3 regions of the Agromyces intestinalis genome follow, and region 3 is predicted to be linked to each of the others. Evidence: predicted binding sites of a transcription regulator. Region 3 holds the regulator's gene; each other region holds the start of a gene.

Region 1 (6,786 bases), 370 kb from region 3:
TGCGGGCCGGGTACGTGATCGGGTTCGAGCCTCAGGATGACGCGGTGCACGTCGTGACCGAGCGCGACGGCGTGGCGCCCGAGCCGCCGCGTTCGCCGGGCGCCTCGCGCGAGCCGATCGGCGGCGAGTTCACGCACGACGACCATCCGCTCGGCGAGCGGTGGTGAGATGACCCCGGCTCGCGCCGGCTACTCGTCGCGCGGCGTGCGGAATCCGCCGCCCGTGTCGAGGTCGTCGCCGCCCTCGAGGTCCGGGCCGTCGTTCTCGGTGATGTTCGCGCCCTCCCAGAACGGGTCGACGCCGAGTTCGCGGTCGTGTTCGGCCTTCAACCGGGCCTGTTCGTCGGCGCTGTCGGCGTAGTCGCGGTCGTCGGGCAGGGTGTCGTCGGCGTCGGCGGTGTCGCTCATGGTTCCCCCTCGGTTGTTCCGTTCAGGCTACGTCGGAATCCGCCGCTACGCGCCGAAACCCATGCGCCCGCGCGCTGCGCCGATCAGCCCCTGCAGGTAGCCGACCCGGTTGAACACGTCTCCGCGCTGCACGGCGTTCCACACCGGCACGTTCTCGACGTACGCCTGCCCGCCCGGCCCCCACACCGTCACGTTCACGTAGCCCGACACGCGCGTCTCGCGGGCGAGCAGGAACAGCAGGCTCAGCAGGAAGAACCAGATGAAGAGGATGACCATGACGATCGCCCAGGCGGGGGTGTGCGTCGTGGTCGAGGTGTGATCGTGGGTCGAGACGTTCACCTCGGCGATCGGCCACGAGCCCGCGGGCGTGACGACGTGATGCTGCGTCGCATGGATGTTGCCGATCGACACGAGGAACGGCGCCGGAGTCGGCCCGCTCGCGGCTGGTTGGAGGGTCACGCCTCGACCGTAGCGAACGGCGGACGCGAGCGGGCGCCGCCGCGCGAGCCGTTGGCCCTCCCCCTCTCCTCAGTCCTCCTCCAGCAACCCGCTCACCTTCACGCACGTGCCCCAGCTGCGCACGGTGTTCTGCTGGAACACCGGCAGCGCCATGAACTTCTGGATCCGCGTCTTGGTCGCCCGCGCGGCGACCCGCGAGAAATACAGCGCGCCGGGGCCGACCGCGATCGTATCGACACCCTCGCGCAGCTCGGGCATCTCGGCGAGCGCCTGCTCGGGCGTGAGCGGATGCCGGCAGAAGAACACGTCGGCGCGCAGGTCGGGCGAGCCGTGGCCCGGGGGCGCCTCATCCATGGTGCGGGCGAACTCGGCGCGCGACCGGATCACGGTGGGCACCGGCATCCCGAACCGGTCCTCGAGCATCGCGGCGACGTCGCCCTCGAACCTCGCGCCGCTCGTGCGCCGGGCCGTGAAGACCACGTTGCCGCTCTGGCCGAGGGTGCGCACGTCGGCGAATCCGGCGTCGGCGAAGCACCCGACCAGGTCGGGCATGCGCACGGCATTGCGGCCGCCGACGTTGATACCGCGCAGCAGCGCGACGAAGCGGGTCGATGCGGTCATGCGGCATGGCTAGCAGACCTCGACGGATGCCGCGACTCACGGGTGCCGCTAGGGTGAGCCGCATGTCGGAGGCCGGGGCGACCTCGCAGCCGCTCGCGGAGGCAGCAGCATCCGCCCCGCCCGAAGCGGGGTCGCACCTCGCCGCGCACCCCCCGCTCGCCCGTGGGCCGGTGTTCGCCGCGATGGCCGCGCTCGGGCTGCTGCTCGCGGCGACGAGCCAGTGGTACGGATTCCACCGCGACGAACTGTACTTCCGCATGCTCGAGCCGGCGTGGGGATACGTCGACCAGCCGCCGCTCACCCCGCTGCTCGCTCGCGCGATCACGTCGGTCGTGGACGAGCCGTGGGCGCTGCGCATCCCGGCGATCCTCGCCGCGATCTCGGCCGTGCTGCTCGTCGCGCTCGTCGCCCGCGAGGCGGGCGGCGGTCGGCGGGCACAGGCGCTGGCGGCATGGGCCGCGGCATCCGCCTCGTTCCCGATGGTCTTCGGCCATATCTTCCTGACCGCGTCGATCGACCTGGCGGCGTGGCTGCTCGTCGGATGGTTCGTGGTGCGCGCGCTGCTGCGCGACCCGCGCTGGTGGCTCGCGGTGGGCACGGTGACCGGGCTCGCGACGTTCAACAAGCTGCTCATCGTGCAGCTCGTCGCCGCAATCGGCCTCGGCATCCTGGCGTTGGGGCCGTGGAAGACGCTGCGCTCGCCGTGGCTCTGGGGCGGGGTCGCGCTCGCCGTCGTGCTCGCCGCGCCGAACCTCGTCTACCAGGTCGCGAACGACCTGCCGCAGTTGCGTATGGGCGCCGCGCTCGCCGACGACACCGACGCCGCGAGCCGCGTGCTCACACTGCCGCTCCTGCTGCTGCTCGTCGGCCCCCCGCTGGTGCCGATCTGGGTCGCCGGGCTCGTGGCGCTGTTCCGCCGACCCGCATGGCGGCCCATCCGGTGCCTGGCCGTCGCGTTCGCGGTCGTCGTGCTCGCCACGATCATCGGCGGCGCGCAGGCGTACTACCCGCTCGGCATCGTCGAGGTGCTGCTCGGGCTCGGCGCCGTGCCGACCGCCGAGTGGATGCGCGCCACGTGGCGCCGAGTGCTGGTGTGGTCGGCGGTGGCGCTCAACGCGATCGTCTCGGCGCTCATCGCGCTGCCGCTGCTGCCGCTCGCCTGGGTGGGCGCGAGCCCGTTCGCGTCCGCGAACCAGACGGTGGGCGATTCGATCGGATGGCCCGTGTACGTCGAGCAGGTCGCCGCGGTCGTCCATGAGGGAAGCGACCCGGATGGCTCGGGGCCTGCGCCGATCGTGATCACCTCGAACTACGGCGAGGCCGGTGCGCTCGCCCGGTTCGGTGCCGACGTCGGGCTCGACCCGGGGGCGGTGTTCAGCGGGCACAATGCGCTCTGGTTCCAGGCGGGGCCACCCGAGTCGGCGCGCGACGTGGTGTTCGTCGGACGGATCTCGCCGCGCCTCGCCGCGGACTTCGACGAGTGCACGACCGAGGCGACGCTCGACAACGGCCTCGACGTCGACAACGAAGAGCAGGGGCTGCCGGTGATCCGCTGCGTCGGTCGCACCACCCCGTGGAACGAGCTGTGGCCGCGACTCGCGCACCTCAGCTAGCGCAGTGATCGCGTGGTCGGCCGCTTCGGCGCACCGGGTCACCGGCAGACGCGACGAGGGCGGATGCCTCGCAGCATCCGCCCTCGTGTCGGAACGCGCTACTCGCCCGCGGCGACCTCGCGCGGCGCGGACTCGGGCGTCGACGCCCGCACCTCGACCTTGCGGGGCTTGGCCCGCTCGGAGACGGGGATGATGACGCTCAGCACGCCGTTGTCGTAGTGCGCGCTGATCGCGGCGGTGTCGATGCCGTCGCCGACGGTGAGCTGGCGCAGGAACGACCCGCTCGGGCGCTCGTGCGCGAGCCACTGCACGCCCTCGCTGTCGCTGTCGCGCAGCGTGCGCTCGGCGCGGATCGTCAGCAGCTGGCCGTCGATGTCGATGTCGATCGAGCCCGGGTCGACGCCCGGCAGGTCGGCGCTCAGCACGTAGTGGTCGCCGTCGCGGTGCAGGTCGATCGGCATCATGCGCGGCCCCTGCCGCGAGTCGAGCATGCTCGCGGCGAGACGGTCGAGGTCGCGGAACGGGTCCCAGGTGACAGGCATGGATTCCTCCTCGGTGTGGGTCGGTCGCGGCTGCGCGACCGAAGGTTCAAGACTTGAGCGGGATCGACTCAAGTATGGTCAGATTAGCACTCTCGACCCGAGAGTGCCAACGCTCGGCGTACCGCTGACTAGGCTGACCGCATGGCCGTCGACCTGCGCGACCCGCTCCGCTCCGTGCTCGGCTCGATCCTCGACGAGGTGCGCGACCGCACCGACGGCGAGGTCGCGAGCTACATCCCCGAGCTCGCGAAGGCCGACCCCCGGGCACTCGGCATCGCACTCGCCAGCACGCATGGCGTCGTGCACGAGGCGGGCGACAGCGCGGTCGAGTTCACGATCCAGTCGGTCTCGAAGCCGTTCGTGTTCGCACTCGCCCTCGACGCGCTCGGACTCGAGGAGGTCACCCGGCACGTCGGCCTCGAACCGAGCGGCGAGCCGTTCAACGCCATCAGCCTCGACGAGGCATCCGGTCGCCCGTTGAACCCCATGATCAACGCGGGCGCCATCGTCACGTCGTCGCTGATCCCCGGCGACACCGCCGACGAGAAGTTCGCGCGCATCCGGGCCGGGCTGCAGGCGTTCGCCGGGCGCGAACTCGACGTCGACGAGGCCGTGTTCGCCTCCGAGGCGGCGACGGGCGACCGCAACCGCGCCCTCGCCTACCTCACCCGTTCGGCCGGCACGCTCGCCTCGACCGCCGAGATCGCCACGACGGCGTACTTCCGCCAGTGCTCGCTCACGGTCACCGCGCGCGACCTCGCGATCATGGCCGCAACGCTCGCGACCGGCGGCGTCAACCCGGTCACCGGCGAACGGGTGGTCGGCGAGGACGCCGCACGCTGGACGACGGCGGTCATGACCAGCTGCGGCATGTACGACGCGTCGGGCGACTGGTTGGTGCGGGTGGGGCTCCCGGCCAAGAGCGGCGTGGGCGGCGGCATCGTCGCCCTGCAGCCGGGCCAGTTCGGCATCGGCACCTTCAGCCCGCCGCTCGACGCACGCGGCAACAGCGTGCGCGGCGTCGCGATGCTCGAGGCCCTCTCGAGCCAGTCGGGGCTGCACCTGCTGCGCCATCGCGGCGACCCGCTGTCGCCCATCGCCTCGCTCGCGCACGAGGGCGACGATCTGGTCGCCGTGCTGCGGGGCGAGATCGCCTTCGCGGGCGCCGAGGAGCTGCTGACGCGTCTCGCTCCGCTCGTCGGCGAGCAGGGATGCCTCGTGCTCGACTTCACCGCCGTCACCCGGGTCGCGCGGGGCGCGGCCGGCGTGCTGCGCGCCCTGCCCGAACTCGCCGGAACCGACACCGACGGGCGGCCGCGCATCGTGCTGCGCGACCCCGAAGGGGTGCTCGAGGGCTGAGCACGCGGCGGCACGCCGGCTGTCGCGCGGATGCCCCTCACGTCGCCGCGGGCACGGATGCCGCGGGCCCCTGCCGCAGCACGACGACGCCGAACCATCCGATCAGCGCCGCGAGCACGGCAGCGACCACGCCGAGCGCGATCGACACGTCGAAGCGCTCGGCGAGCCAGAAGGCGGCGAGCGGTCCGGCGGCGGCACCGACATCGCCCGCGGTGCGCGTGACGCCCACCACGAATCCCGAACGGGTTCCGGGGAACGCCTCGGCGGTGACGACGCCCGGCACCACGTTCGCGACGCTCGTCGCCACGGCGTAGCCCACGATCGCGGCCGTGAACCCGATCGGCTCGGCCGCCAATCCGAACGCGACGACGGCGAGCGCCGCACCGATGCCGCTCACCGCGATGACCGCGGTACGCGCGCCGCGGTCGACCGCCCGACCGACGAAGGGCAGCGCGACCATGCTGAGCACGGTGCCGGCGCCGAGCGCCAGTCCGAGTCCGAGCGGGTCGAGCCCGCCCTGTTCGTAGGCGAGCACGGGCACGAGCCCCTGTTCGATGCCGAATCGCGCGAAGAACAGTGCGAACGAGACGGCCGCGAGCGCCACGACGAGGGCGAGATCTGCGGTCCGATCGCCCCGCGGGACGGGCGGTCGGCCGGCCGGGGCCGAGGCGCGTTCGAACGACGACCAGTAGGCGCGGGCCGGCCGGATCACGTCGATGATCGTCACGAGCAGCACCGGCACCGCGGCCGCGGCGAACGCGGCAGCGACGCCGGCGAACGCGACGACCGCGCCGCCCAGCGTCGCTCCGACCGCGGCCGCGCTCATCTGCACGACGGTGGCCACGGCGACCACACGGCCGCGGCGGGCCGAGGGCGCACCCGCGAGCAGCACCGAGAAGCCGACCGTCACCGCGGCACCGCCGAGCACGCCCGCGACGAGCCGCGCGACCACGAGCAGGGCCGGGTCCGTGACCAATCCGGTCGCGGCGGTGACCGCGGTGAGCAGCAGGCAGGTCGCGAGCATGAGCGCCCGCGGAGGGACGCCCCGCAGCGCCAGCCCGGCGGGGATGTTGACGAGCACCCGGCCGATCGCGAACGCCGCGATCACCGGCCCGAGCACCGCGGTCGGCAGTTGCTGGTCGGCCACCATGATCGGCAGCACGGGGACGACCGCGCCCCAGGTCATCTGCGCGGTGGCGATGAAGGCGCAGATGAGCAGGGTCGGCGCCCAGCCGGGGGCTTCCGCGGTGCGGGTGGACGGAGTCGTGCGTGTCACGCCGCGAGGTTCTCGCGGAGGGTTCGCGCCGGGTAGGCAGGAGCGAGCGCACCGCGGCGGCGCAGCTCGGGTGCGAGCAGCTCGCCGATGTCGTCGAGACCCGACGGGGTCGGCAACGGCGTCGAGAACATGTATCCGCCGCGCGAGCCGGTCGCCGCGAAGTTCTCCTCGAGCAGGTCGGCGATGCGGCCGGGTGCCCCGCAGAGGGTGTGGTCGAGCCCGGTGGCGCTGCGCCATCCGTGTTCGAAGAACTCGGCGCGAGACATCCGGTGATCCTGTCCGTACTCGTCCACCAGCGCGCCGACGAGCCCGCCCGGGCTCGCGTGTGCGGCGACGATCCGCTCCGACAGGTCGCCGAGCCGGAACGTCGGCGGCAGCTCCGAGAAGTCGAAGCCGGCATTGTGCGAGAGGTAGGCGCCCACCGCGTCCTCGCTCCAGAACTCGAGCACCTCGGCCTTGCGCGCCTCGGCCTCGGCCTCGGTGCGTCCGACGATGACCTGCGTCGCCCA
Region 2 (6,786 bases), 1.1 Mb from region 3:
GTGTTCTGGATCGAAGTGATCGCGATGATCGTCCTCGCGATCTGGGCGAGCAGACGCGGACGCAGCGACCTGCACGCACCGCTGATCCTCGCCGTGGTCGGTATCCACTTCATCCCGCTGGCCTGGGTGTTCGCGCAGCCGATCTTCGCCGTCGCCGGCGTGCTCGTGACGATCGTGGCGATCGTCGCGACGCGACTGCCGCTGGCGACGGCCGCCCGCAGCTTCTGGTGCGGACTGTTCGGCGGGGCGATCCTGCTGATCGTCGGCGCCGTGTGCAGTGTGATCGGGTTCGGCGCGCTCGGCTGATCTGACCGGGACTCCGATCGGACACACCCAGCTCCTGGATCGTGCGTCACGCCGGGTGCGACGGGCGACCTCCGACCCACGCGGCGAGCGCGCTCCCCGCACGTCGCTGCCGGCGTGCGCGGCGACCGTGCTCGAGCGCTGCGGACTCGACGATCGGCACTGGTGCGGTGTCGGAGTTCAGTCGAGGGTGGTCGGCCTGACGCGGGCACGCGCACGGCAGGATCGAGGTCTCGCCCAGAGGCCCGTGCACGATCTCGAAGTGCGTCGCCATACCTGAGAGACATGCGAGCGCGTGGATCATGACGCGAGTCGCCCACCCCGATGCCACCGCCTGCATCGTTTGGACGCGTTTCGGCGCCGCCCTCCTGGAGGAGGCGCCGAAACGCGTCCAAACGGAGCTGGGTCGGTCCCACGACGAACGCCCGGCCCCTGACGGGGCCGGGCGTTCGCGCGGGGTGCGGGTAAGCGGTGCGCCTACGCCGCGACGGGCCGGTCGAGCACGGCGCGCGGCACGGATGCCACGGTGAGCGCCTCGCCCGAGGCATCCACCTTCACCGCCTCGCCGTCGCCCAGGTCGCCCGAGACGAACAGGTCGGCGATGCGATCGTCGACCTCGCGCTGGATCAGGCGGCGCAGCGGACGGGCGCCGTACTCGGGCTCGTAACCGTGGGCGCCGAGCCACTCGACCGCGGCATCCGTGACCTCGATGGCGACCTCGCGGGCCGCGAGGCGCCGCTCGGTGGCGCCGAGCATGAGGCGCACGATCTGCGCGATCTCGGGCTGCGTGAGCTTCTGGAACAGCACGATCTCGTCGATGCGGTTCAGGAACTCGGGGCGCATGGCCTCGCGCACCTTGCCCATGACGCGAGCCTTGACATCGTCTGCCGACGAGAAGCCCGAGGCATCCGTGCCGGCGACGAAGCCGAGCGCGCCCGACCTACTGGCGAGGAACTCGCTGCCGAGGTTGCTGGTCATGACCACCACGGTGTTGCGGAAGTCGACCGTGCGGCCCTGGCCGTCGGTGAGGCGTCCGTCGTCGAGCACCTGCAGCAGCAGGTTGAAGACGTCGGGGTGGGCCTTCTCGATCTCGTCGAACAGCACGATCGAGTACGGGTTGCGCCGCACGCGCTCGGTGAGCTGTCCGGCCTCGTCGTAGCCGACGTACCCGGGAGGTGCACCGACCAGGCGCGACACGGTGTGACGCTCGCCGAACTCGCTCATATCGAAGCGGATGATCGCGCCCTCGTCGTCGAACAGCTGGTCGGCGAGTGCCCTCGCGAGCTCGGTCTTGCCGACCCCGGTCGGGCCGAGGAAGAGGAACGAACCCACCGGGCGCTTGGCGTCGCCCATGCCCGTGCGATTGCGCCGCACGGCCTTGGCGACCGCGGTCACCGCGTCGTCCTGCCCGATCACGCGGGCGTGGAGTTCGCCCTCGAGGTCGGCCAGGCGCTCGCGCTCGGTCTCGGTGAGGCGGTTCACCGGGATGCCGGTGGCGCGCGAGATCACCGCGGCGATCTCAGCTTCGTCGATCGTGTTGTCGCTGGTCGAGTAGGGAGCGCCAGCGACCGTATCGAGACCCGGTGACGGGGTCTCGATACGCTCCGTCGTCGCTACTCGACCAGCGGAGGTCGCGGCATCCAGCCGATCCTGCACCTTCGAGATCTCATCGCGAATCCGAGACGCCTCCTCGTAGTGCTCGGCCGTGACCGCAGCGTTCTTGTCGGCCTCGAGGGTCGCCAGACGGGCGATCAGCTCGCTCACGTCGACCTTCACGCCCAGCTTGAGGCGCAGTCGCGCGCCGGCCTGGTCGATCAGGTCGATCGCCTTGTCGGGCAGCACGCGGTCGCTGAGGTAGCGGTCGCTGAGTTCGACCGCGGCGCGGATCGCGGCATCCGTGTACTCGACGCCGTGGTGCTGCTCGTAGGCGGGCTTGAGCCCCTGCAGGATCAGCACCGCGTCCTCGATGCTGGGCTCGCCGACGCGCACCGGCTGGAAGCGGCGCTCGAGGGCTGGGTCCTTCTCGATCTTGCGGTACTCGTTGAGGGTCGTAGCGCCGACGAGGTGCAGGTCGCCGCGTGCGAGACGCGGCTTCAGGATGTTGCCCGCGTCGGTGCCGCCGTCGCCCGAGCCGCCAGCGCCGACGACCGTGTGGATCTCGTCGATGAAGACGATGAACTCGCCCTTGTTCGCGGCGATCTCCTCCATGGTCTTCGTGAGCCGCTCTTCGAAGTCGCCGCGGTACCGGGTGCCGGCGAGCATGCCGGGCAGGTCGAGCGAGATGACGCGCTTGCCCAGCAGCGCCTCGGGCACGCTCTCTTCGACGATCGCGCGGGCGAGGCCCTCGACGATCGCGGTCTTGCCAACGCCCGCCTCACCGACCAGCACCGGGTTGTTCTTGGTGCGGCGGGAAAGGATCTCGATCGTCTGCTCGATCTCGTCGACGCGGCCGATGACCGGGTCGAGGTCGCCCTCGCGGGCCATCTCGGTGAGGTCGGTGCCGAACTTGTCGAGCATGGGGGTCGCGGATGCCTCGGAGCCGGCGTTGCCCGCGGCGGCGTCGAACTCGTCGATGCCGGGCTCGCCCGCGTGGATCGTCTCGCGCACCTGCTGCGTCAGCGCCTCGGCCGTCACGCCCGCGCGTGCGAGCACCTGGCCGGCCGGGGCATCCTGACCGAGCACGAGCGCGAAGAACAGGTGCTCGGGGTCGATGTAGGTCGAGCCGCTCGAGCGCGCGACCTGGTAGCTGTGGAACAGCGCACGGGACGCACTCGGCGTGATGGTCGCCGCGTTCATCGCGTCCCGCTGATCGAGCTTGTCGAGATCGAGGGCAGCGGGCAGTCGCTGCTCGGTCGCCGTGATGATGCGCTCGGGGCTCGCCCCGACGCGCTGGATCGCCTGCTTGACCGCCTCGTCCTCGACGATCACGCGCAGGATGTGCAGTGCGTCGAGGTCGGTCTGGCCGCGTTCGAGTGCGAACCGTCCGGCACGCTGCAGGATGCTCTGCGTGCGCGCAGTCAGGAACCGGCTGAGGTCGATCGACCGAGCCTGCCTGGCCTGCTCACCCGCAAGGTACCGGGCAAGAAACTCGTCGAACGAGCTCGAGCCGGCCTCGTTGAAGTCTTCGGGCACCTGGTTCTCCTTGGGAACTTGAGTTGGGTACGCTCAGGTTTAACACGGAGGGCGCGGGGGTATTCCCGCTGCGTCGAACCATGATCGACTCGCTCGGCGCCCCCAGAACAGGTCACTCCGCCCCCTTCGACTCGGTCGATGTCGGCGCCCAGAGATAGCGTCGGTCGCGCTGTCAGGAATGCCAACCCCCGGAAGACCGATCGCACACGGAGAAGAAATGACTCGACGCGTCACCCCCGGAATCGCCCAGATCGCGCTGATCGCCCTGCTCGGCACAGGACTCGCGGGGTGCGCGACGACCGCCGCCGGCACCGATGGGACGAGCACGGGAGCCACCGAGAACGAGGCTCCCGCACAGCCCGCCGACCTGGTCGGCGAGTGGGTGCAGTCGAACAAGAAATCCGAGGAGAGCTTCCAATCGGCGACGATCACCGCCGACACGATCGAGGTCTTCTGGGTGAGCGACGGCGGAAACACGAAGGCGCTCTACTGGTCGGGCACGTTCGAGACTCCGACCGTATCCGGACCGTTCTCGTGGGACTCGCAGAACGACACCGAGAAGACCTCGGGCGCGCTGCTCGCCTCGAGCGACCCGACGAAGACCTTTTCGTTCGACAACGACACCATCCGCTACGAGGTGACCGCGCTCGGAGTCACGACAACGGTCGAGCTCAAGCGTCAGTAGCACCGCGGCCAGCGGCCCGGCTCCCGTCGAGAACCGGGCCGCACTACGCTGCTTCAAGCACCCCTCCGAAAGGCACCACATCTTGGTCACCGGCGAACTCCGCAGCAAAGTCGATCGCGTCTGGGACGCCTTCTGGTCGGGCGGCATCGCCAACCCGGTCGAGGTGATCGAGCAGATCACGTACCTGCTGTTCATCCGCCGGCTCGATGAGTTGCACACGCGCGAAGAGCGCCGCGCGAACCGCACGGGCGAGCCGATGCAGCGCCGCATCTTCCCTGAAGGGCTCGACGAGACGGGCCGAGTCGCCCGCCCGTTCGACGACCTGCGCTGGTCGGTCTTCACCAACCGCTCGCCGCAAGAGATGTTCGAGATCGTCGACGAGCATGTCTTCCCGTTCCTCCGCCGCCTCGGCGGCGACGGGTCGAGCTACGCGCGCAACATGAAGGACGCGCGCTTCACGATCCCCACGCCCGCGCTGCTCGCGAAGGTCGTCGACCTGCTCCGTGACATCCCGATGGATGACCGCGACACCAAGGGCGACATCTACGAATACATGCTCGCGAAGCTCTCGCAGAGTGGGCAGAACGGCCAGTTCCGCACGAGCCGGCACATCATCAAGCTCATGGTCGACATGGCGGCGCCGACGCCCGAAGACCGTATCATCGACCCCGCGGTGGGCACCGCGGGCTTCTTGATCTCGGCGGTCGAGTACTTGCGCGAGCACCACCCCGAGGTCGAGACGGATGCCTCGGTGCGCGCGTTCTTCAACACCAAGGCGTTCACGGGCTTCGATTCGGATGCCTCCATGGCCCGCATCGCGAGCATGAACATGCTGCTCCACGGCGTCGAAGAGCCCGTGATCGAGCGCGGCGACTCGCTCGCCGAGGGGCATCCGGCGAGCGCCGACTACTCGCTCGTGCTGGCCAACCCGCCGTTCGCCGGAAGCCTCGACTCCGAGACCGTCGCGAAAGATCTGCTGCAGGTCGTGAAGACGAAGAAGACCGAACTGCTCTTCCTCGCGCTCATGATCAAGCTCCTGAAGAACGGCGGGCGCGCCGCAGTCATCGTGCCCGACGGGGTGCTCTTCGGATCGTCGAACGCGCACAAGTCGCTGCGCAAGATGCTCGTCGAGGACCACAAGCTCGACGCCGTCGTGAAGCTTCCCAGCGGAACATTCAAGCCCTACACCGGCGTCTCGACGGCGATCCTCTTCTTCACGAAGACCTCGTCGGGCGGAACCGACGAGGTCTGGTTCTACGACGTGCGCGCCGACGGCTTCACCCTCGACGACAAGCGCACCCCGATCGAGGCGAACGACCTCCCCGACGTGCTGAATCGCTGGTTGAGCCTGTCGAAACCAGGCAACGACGAGCACGCACGCCCCCGCACCGCGCAGTCCTTCCTCGTGCCGAAAGACGAGATCGTCGCGAACGGCTACGACCTCTCGATCAACCGCTACAAGGAGGTCGAGCACGAGGAGGTCGAGCACCGCTCCCCCGAGGAGATCCTCGATGAGTTGGATGCACTCGAGGTCGAGATCGCGGATGGGCTCCGGAATCTTCGAACCATGCTCGCGGACCCTGTCGAAGCGGAGGGCGTCGCGTGAGTTGGCCGACTGTGCGAGTTGGCGACATCGCACGACTCAACTATGGGAAGGCACTCAAAGCGGACGCCCGTCAACCCGGGAAAGTTCAGGTGTTCGGTTCCGGCGGCGTTGTCGGCTCCCACGACAGCGCCCTCGTCGACGGCAAGTCGATCATCGTCGGACGCAAGGGCTCCATCGGATCGATCTGGTACACGGAGGCCTCGTCGTGGGCAATTGACACCGCGTACTACATTGATGAGTCGTCATCTCAAGCCGATCTGAAATGGCTCTATTGGACGCTGAAGAGCCTGCGGCTCGGCGAGATGAACAAGTCCGCGGCAATCCCGGGCCTCAACCGCGATGACGTCTATCGACTGGCCATCCCCCTCCCACCCCTCCCCGAACAACGCCGCATCGTCGCCATCCTCGACCAGGCTGACGCGCTCCTGTCGCGGCGGCGGACTTCGATTGCGGCCGTCGAGGCGCTGAACAGCCAGCTCATCGACAATCTGCTTGATCAAGTCTCCGAGACGCGACGACTCGGGGACCTGGCTGAGCTGATTACGAAGGGCGCGACGCCCACGACACTCGGCTTCGCGTTTAGTGAGAGCGGTATTCCGCTCGTGCGAGTTCAGAACCTCGTACGAGGGAGGGTTGACACTACGGTCGATGCGAAGTTCATCGACCACCGAACACATGATGCGTTGGGCCGCTCGAAGATCCGACCGGGCGACGTATTGATCTCCATTGCTGGAACCGTCGGCCGCGCTGCCCTCGTACGCAACTCGGATCCAGAGATGAACTGCAACCAAGCTGTGGCGATCGTCCGACTCACCGACCATCTGGATCCAGCGTGGCTCGCCGCTTGGTTGAACTCTCGGCGTGGTCAGACCGCGATGAACGGTTCTGCCGTAACTGCAACCATCTCCAACTTGAGTCTGGGAAGCATCGCAAACCTGCGAGTGCCCATGCCGACCGCCCGGCGGTTGGACGAGTTTCGCACCGTGATTTCACGGAGCGAGACCGCGCGCCGAAGCCTCACGGTATCAGCGAACCACCTCGACACCCTCTTCGCCTCCCT
Region 3 (6,786 bases):
CGAGGACGTCATGCGCGAGGCCGGCGTGAAGATCAGCGACATCGCCCACGTGGTGCTCGTCGGCGGATCGACCCGCATGCCCGCCGTCGCCGACCTCATCAAGAAGGAGACCGGCAAAGAGCCCAACAAGGGCGTCAACCCCGATGAGGTCGTCGCCGTCGGCGCCGCCCTGCAGGCCGGCGTGCTGAAGGGCGAGCGCAAGGACGTGCTGCTCATCGACGTCACCCCGCTGAGCCTCGGCATCGAGACCAAGGGCGGCATCATGACCAAGCTCATCGAGCGCAACACGGCCATCCCGACCAAGCGCAGCGAGACCTTCACGACCGCCGACGACAACCAGCCGTCGGTCGCGATCCAGGTCTTCCAGGGCGAGCGCGAGTTCACCCGCGACAACAAGCCGCTGGGCACCTTCGAGCTCACCGGCATCGCCCCGGCGCCGCGCGGCATCCCGCAGATCGAGGTCACCTTCGACATCGACGCGAACGGCATCGTGCACGTGTCCGCAAAGGACAAGGGCACCGGCAAGGAGCAGTCGATGACGATCACCGGCGGCTCGTCGCTGCCGAAGGACGACATCGACCGCATGGTGCGCGAGGCCGAGGAGCACGCCGCCGAAGACAAGAAGCGCCGCGAGTCCGCCGAGCAGCGCAACTCCGCCGAGCAGCTCGCCTACTCGGTCGAGAAGCTGATCAAGGACAACGACGACAAGCTGCCCGCCGACGTGAAGACCGAGGTGCAGGGCGATGTCGACGCGCTGAAGTCGGCGCTCGCGGGCGACGACGACGACGCGGTGAAGACCGCCTTCGAGAAGCTCTCGCAGTCGCAGACCAAGCTGGGCGAGGCGATCTACGCGCAGGGCCAGGCGGCGGATGCCACGGCCGGCGAGGATGCCTCGGCGACCGGTGCCGCGGGCGGCGAGTCCAGCGACGAGGACGTGGTCGACGCCGAGGTCGTCGACGACGAAGACGAGAAGAAGTAACCATGGCTTCCGAGGAAGACCGGAACCACGAGGAGCCGATCGTCCGCGACAAGCGGCGGATCGACCCCGAGACGGGTGCGGTTCGGCAGCCCGAGGGGCAGGGCGAGACGGATGTTTCGCACGAGGCATCCGCTCAGCCCGGGTCCGCGGACGGCGACGCCGGCGACGACGAGCGCGAGCTCACCGTCGACGACATCCTGAACGCGGCGCAGGCCGAAGTGCAGGACCCGACCGACGAGCACCTGGCCGACCTCAAGCGGGTCACCGCCGAGTACGCCAACTACCGTCGGCGCACCGAGCAGAACCGCGAGCTCGAGCGCGAGCGCGCGGTCGGTGCGGCGGTCGCGGTGCTGCTGCCCGTGCTCGACGATCTCGACCGGGCCGAGAAGCACGGCGACCTCGAGGGCGACACCCCGTTCGTCACGATCGCCGCCAAGCTGCGCGCCGCGACCGAGAAGCTCGGGCTCGAGCGATTCGGCGAGGTGGGCGAGGTGTTCGACCCGCAGCGGCACGAGGCGATCTTCCAGCAGCCCTCGCCCGACGTCGACGCCGACACGGTCGCCGACGTCGTCGAGGCGGGCTACACGCTCGGCAGCGTCCAGCTGCGCCCGGCGAAGGTCGTGGTGCACACCCCGGCGTCCTGACGGACGCCACATCCGCCGCCGAGCGTTTCCGTTCGCGCCGAGCGTTTCCGTACCAGCGGAAACCAGTGGTGCGAACGGAAACACTCGGCGGCACGACAGACTGAACAGCAGAGAGAGGAGGCGCCCGTGGCCAGTCAGGATTGGTTCGACAAGGACTTCTACCAGGTGCTCGGCGTCTCCAAGGACGCGAGCGACGCCGACATCAAGAAGGCGTACCGCAAGCTCGCCCGCAAGTACCACCCCGACCAGAACCCGGGCGATGCCGCGGCGGAGGCGAAGTTCAAAGAGATCAGCGAGGCGAACTCGGTGCTCTCCGACCCCGAGGAGCGCAAGGAGTACGACGCGATCCGCGCGATGGGGTCGGGCGCGCGTTTCACCGCCCCCGGTGGGCAGGGTGCCGGCGGCTTCGAGGACGTCTTCGGCGGCATGTTCGGCCAGGGCGGCGGCGGCCAGCGCTTCACGTTCCAGCAGGGCGCGGGCGGCGAGTACGACGACCTGCTCGGCGGGTTGTTCGGCGGCGGCCGGTTCGGGCAGTCGACGGGCGGCTACCGCGGCTTCGGCGGTCCGACGCCGGGCCGGGATGTCACGGCCACGACCACGCTCGACTTCATCACCGCGACCCGGGGCGACCAGGTGACCCTGCAGACGGCCGAGGGCAAGCCCGTGACGGTGAACATCCCCGCCGGCGTCGCCGACGGGCAGAAGATCCGGCTGCGCGGCAAGGGTCACCCGTCACCCGACGGCGGCGCGAACGGCGACATGATCCTCACCGTCAACGTGCGCAAGCACCCCGTGTTCGAGCGTGACGGGTTGAACCTGCGAGTCACCGTGCCGGTGACCTTCGAAGAGGCAGCGTTGGGCGCGACGATCCAGGTGCCGACGCTCGGCGGCGACCCGGTGAAGCTCAAGGTCGCGCCGGGAACCCCGAGCGGCCGGGTGCTGCGCGTGAAGGGCCGAGGCGTCGCGACGAAGAAGGGCACGGGCGACCTACTCGCCGTCGTGCAGGTGGCGGTGCCCTCGCATCTCTCGAAGGAGGCCGAGGAGCGGTTGCGCGAGTTCGCAGCGCTGCTGCCCGACGAGAACCCCCGCGATGACCTCATCGCGCGCGCCAAGGGGTAGGCGATGGACGAGACGAGCCCGATCTTCGTGATCTCCGTCGCGGCCGAGCTCGCCGGCATGCATCCGCAGACCCTGCGCCAGTACGACCGGCTCGGGCTCGTCTCGCCGAGCCGCACCGCCGGCAAGTCGCGCCGCTACTCGATGCGCGATGTCGTGCAGCTGCGCGAGATCGCCCAGCTGTCGAGCGAGGGCGTCAGCCTCGAGGGCATCCGCCGCGTGCTCGGCCTCGAGGACGAGGTGTCGGCGCTGCGCACCCGGGTGCGCGAGCTCGAGGCGATGCTCGCCGATGAGATGCTGAACCGCCCCGGCCGGCGCGTGTTCGCCGCGGGCTCGGCAGGCGACATCGTCACCATCAAGGCCGGCACGCGCGTGCGCCGCGAGAATGCCCTCGTCGTCTGGCGGCCGCTCGACCGGTAGCCCGTCGCCGGCCGAGTAGCGCCAGTGCGAAGCGGCAACGCGTATCGAGACCGACGCAACCGACGCGCCGCGCAGGCGTCAGCGGCCCCAGGCGCTCGCCGGGGCCTCGATCGCCTCGACGGGGCGGGTCGACCAGTGCGTGCCGTTGCCGTAGTGGCTTCCGGCCCACGGCGATGCCCAGATGGCGCGAGCCGTGGCATCCGCGTCGTCTCCCACCTCGAGCGCCGCCTCGATCGCGTCGTAGAACGCGTAGCGGCGCAGGCTGTCGGCCGCGTAGTACGCGCCGGTGACGAGGGTGTCGTAGCTGCCGAGGCCCGATCCGCCGCCCGATCCGTTGCCGTTGTTCAGCGGGTTGTTGCGGTTCCACCAGTTGTCGACGCCGTTCTCCTGGCGCATCCACCGCAGAATGACGGTGACGTTCGCCTCGGTCACGGGGAACCCGCCGTCGACGAGCACGAGTTTGGCCCAGTCGTGGTTCGTGCCCCCCTCGATGAGGGTCTCGGGCCCGGTCGAGGCGACGTACGAGTCCTCGGAGACGCCGGGCACCGCGCCCCCGGCGTCGACGGCGACGCGCTGCAGGCGGTCGTGCGTGAGCGATGAGGCGGCGACGGCGGGATCGGCCAGAAGCGGCGGCGCGGTGGGTGCGATCGCGAGGGTCGCGAGCAACCCGCCGACCGCGAAAGTGGCCAGGAGAGCGCCGAATCGGCGCACCGTGCGGGTACGTCCGACGGGCGTCGCGCCCGACTTCGGCGCGACGCGGCGGCCCCCCGGCTGGCTTCGGCGTGTTTCCCGCATGCCTGACCGAGGGTAGCAAACACCGGCTGAACCCTCACCGTGACCCCCGAGTGCGGGTAACCTGCCCGGGTGGAACTCAGCGATCTCCGCAGGCGCCCCGACGTGAGCGCACCCGGACTCGAGGCCTCCGACGCGGCCGACCGGCTCATCCTCGATGAGGCCCGGCCGTTCGTCGATGCGCTCGTCGCCGACCTCGGCGCGACCGCCGCGGGGGCCCGGGTCGCGGTGATCGGCGACACGCACGGCGCGCTGGCCCTCGGCACCGCCGCAGCGCACGGGTTGCGTGGCATCCGAGTGCACCAGGACGCCCTGCTCGGCGAGCGCGCGATCGCCGAGAACGCGCGCCGGGTCGGTTTCGCCGACGCAGTGCGGGTGCTACCGGCCGAGGCCGCCCTCGTCGAGGGTGCCCGCGTCGTGCTGCTGCGGCTGCCGCGGTCGCTCGATGCCCTCGACGAGGTCGCGGCGCTGATCGCCGAATACGCGGACGACGACGTGGTCGTCGTCGCGGGCGGGCGGCTGAAGCACATGAGCCCGGCCATGAATCACGTGCTGCTGCGCCACTTCGGGCGGGTGGACGTGAGTCACGCCAGGCAGAAGTCGCGGGTGCTGGTCGTGCGCGAGCCGCATCCGGCCGGCATGGGCGCGATCACAGGGCCGGATGCCGCGTGGCCGCGCCGCGCGCACGATGACGAACTCGACATCGACATCGTCTCGCACGGCGGCGCGTTCGCCGGCACCTCGGTCGACATCGGCACCCGCTTCCTGATCGCCGAACTGCCCGTCGCGATCGGCGGCGAGCGGCCCGAACGCGCGATCGACCTGGCGTGCGGCACCGGCGTCGTCGCGGTGGCCCTGGCCCGACTGCTGCCGGCCGCGCAGGTCGAGGCGTACGACCAGTCGGCGGTGGCCGTGCGGTCGGCGCGCGAGACGGCCGAGGCGAACGGTGTCGCCGACCGCATCCGGGTCGAGCGCGCCGACGCGCTCGAACTCGTCGGCGACGGGATCGCCGACCTCGTGGTGCTGAATCCGCCGTTCCATGCGGGCGGCGCTCTGACGACCGCGCTCGCCGAGCGGCTGTTCGCCGACGCGGGCCGCGCTCTGCGGCCGGGCGGACGGCTCGTGACCGTCTGGAACTCGCATCTGAGGTACCGTCAGGCCCTGCAGCGACTCGTCGGTCCGACGCGGCAGATCGCCCGGAATCCGAAGTTCACGGTGACCGTCTCGACACGTCTCTGAGGCGGCGCCGGGCGGGGATGCATCCATCGGGCGATCGTGTCAGGCTGGGAGGATGACCGACACGCTCGAGCTCCACGACCTCGACGTCGCGACCATCGCGACCGTCGACCGGCCGTGGAATGTCGTCGTGTGGGACGACCCGGTCAACCTCATGACGTACGTCACCTACGTGTTCCAGACGTACTTCGGGTTCGCACGCGAGCAGGCCGAACGGTTGATGCTGCGGGTGCACACCGAGGGGCGCGCCGTGGTGGCGACGGGCAACCGCGAGGCGATGGAGCGGCACGTCGTCGCCATGCACGGCTACGGATTGCAGGCCACGGTCGTGAGGGCCGAGCCATGATCGTCGCCGGCCGCGACGGAGGCGACGGGGTTCGCCTGGTGCTCGAGGCCGAGGAGGCGATGCTGCTGTCCGAGCTCGCCGACCAAGTCGACTCGGTGCTGCTGCTCGGCACCGAGGACGACCCGGCCCTCGGGCGGCTGCTGCCCAACGCCTACCCCGATGATGCCTCGGCGTCGCGCGACTACACGCGGTACACCCGCGAGAGCCTCGTCGACGGAAAGCGCCAGGCCGCGCAGTCGGTGCGCGACGCGACGGCGGCGCCCGGCGAGCGCGGGCTGGTCGAGATCGAACTCGACCAGTCGCAGGCGTGGGGGTGGCTGACGTTCCTCACCGACCTGCGGCTCATCCTCGCCGAACGGGTCGGCGTCGTCGAGGAGGGCACCGACGACGCCGACGAGTCGCGCGACGACTACCTGCGGGCGGCGTACGAGTGGGCGGGATTCGTGCAGGGCTCGATGCTCGAGGTGCTCGACCCGATGCCCTGACGGCGTGATGCTCGACCCGATCCGCCCCCGGTGGCAGGCTGGTGCCGACGCGGCAGGGGGCCGCGAGGGGAGCATCCATGACCGAGATCGCCGCCGCCGAGACATCCATCGATCCTGACCGCCCACCCGATGGGGCACCGGCCCATGCAGCCGAGAAGCGCCGGGCCACCTCGCTGGCAGAGATCGTCCGCCGCCCGGCGGAGAACGCCGAGTCGCTCGAATCGGTCGCGCTCATCATCGGGTCGTTCGCGTTCGCGGTGGGAGCGGTCGCCGCGCTGATCGCGTTCTGGAACCGCGACGTGCCGATCTCGGGGGCCGGGTCGATCGGCGAGTTCGTCGCGATCAGCGGTGCGCTGGTCGCGATCGCCGCGTTCGTGTTGGGGCGGCTGGTGCTGCGGTCGCCGAGCACCGCCCTGCAGCGCGAGGTCGGCCCGGGGCTGGCGGTCGCGGGCGCCCGCCTGCACTGGTTCGACCTCACCGCGCTCGCGCTCGCGCACGGTGCGGTCGTGCTCATCGCCTGGCTCGGCCTGTCGAATGTGCTCGAGCGCAGCTTCATCGGCGCCGTCGTGTTCACGGTGCCCGCGGTCGCGCTCACCGGCGTCGGGCTGGCGGTGAGCGCCTACGCGGTGTTCCTGTCGGCGGCGCGGCTCACCCCGATGCTGCTGTCGCTGGTGCTCGCGGTGTTCCTCGTGGTCGGGGCGATCACGAGCATGCTGGGCGCGAGCGATCCGCTCTGGTGGCAGAAGAACCTGTCGGCCCTCGGCATCG

Evidence for each region. Region 3 encodes HspR, which represses chaperone genes until heat shock. Its sites were predicted from a motif close to AAGTTGAGTCNNNNNGACTCAACTT; they were not measured.
Region 1: the regulator HspR is predicted to act here: its motif matches at 3,693-3,717, upstream of FLP10_RS11300 (Hsp20/alpha crystallin family protein).
Region 2: the regulator HspR is predicted to act here: its motif matches at 3,451-3,475, upstream of FLP10_RS04715 (ATP-dependent Clp protease ATP-binding subunit).

What each region holds. Positions count from the first base shown of each region.
Region 1 is NZ_CP043505.1:2,473,509-2,480,294, reverse strand. It holds gene FLP10_RS11325 (NAD-dependent epimerase/dehydratase family protein) at 1-167, shown strand, start outside; gene FLP10_RS11320 (hypothetical protein) at 189-407, opposite strand; gene FLP10_RS11315 (hypothetical protein) at 453-866, opposite strand; gene FLP10_RS11310 (DUF1697 domain-containing protein) at 936-1,487, opposite strand; gene FLP10_RS11305 (glycosyltransferase family 39 protein) at 1,550-3,100, shown strand; gene FLP10_RS11300 (Hsp20/alpha crystallin family protein) at 3,199-3,642, opposite strand; gene glsA (glutaminase A) at 3,784-5,001, shown strand; gene FLP10_RS11290 (MFS transporter) at 5,039-6,277, opposite strand; gene FLP10_RS11285 (NtaA/DmoA family FMN-dependent monooxygenase) at 6,274-6,786, opposite strand, start outside.
Region 2 is NZ_CP043505.1:1,010,958-1,017,743, forward strand. It holds gene FLP10_RS04705 (hypothetical protein) at 1-306, shown strand, start outside; gene FLP10_RS04710 (hypothetical protein) at 353-577, opposite strand; gene FLP10_RS04715 (ATP-dependent Clp protease ATP-binding subunit) at 781-3,435, opposite strand; gene FLP10_RS04720 (hypothetical protein) at 3,653-4,120, shown strand; gene FLP10_RS04725 (type I restriction-modification system subunit M) at 4,203-5,726, shown strand; gene FLP10_RS04730 (restriction endonuclease subunit S) at 5,723-6,786, shown strand, end outside.
Region 3 is NZ_CP043505.1:2,102,978-2,109,763, forward strand. It holds gene dnaK (molecular chaperone DnaK) at 1-979, shown strand, start outside; gene FLP10_RS09610 (nucleotide exchange factor GrpE) at 982-1,623, shown strand; gene FLP10_RS09615 (DnaJ C-terminal domain-containing protein) at 1,750-2,742, shown strand; gene FLP10_RS09620 (heat shock protein transcriptional repressor HspR) at 2,746-3,159, shown strand; gene FLP10_RS09625 (hypothetical protein) at 3,238-3,954, opposite strand; gene FLP10_RS09630 (class I SAM-dependent methyltransferase) at 4,024-5,190, shown strand; gene clpS (ATP-dependent Clp protease adapter ClpS) at 5,243-5,533, shown strand; gene FLP10_RS09640 (DUF2017 family protein) at 5,530-6,018, shown strand; gene FLP10_RS09645 (hypothetical protein) at 6,096-6,786, shown strand, end outside.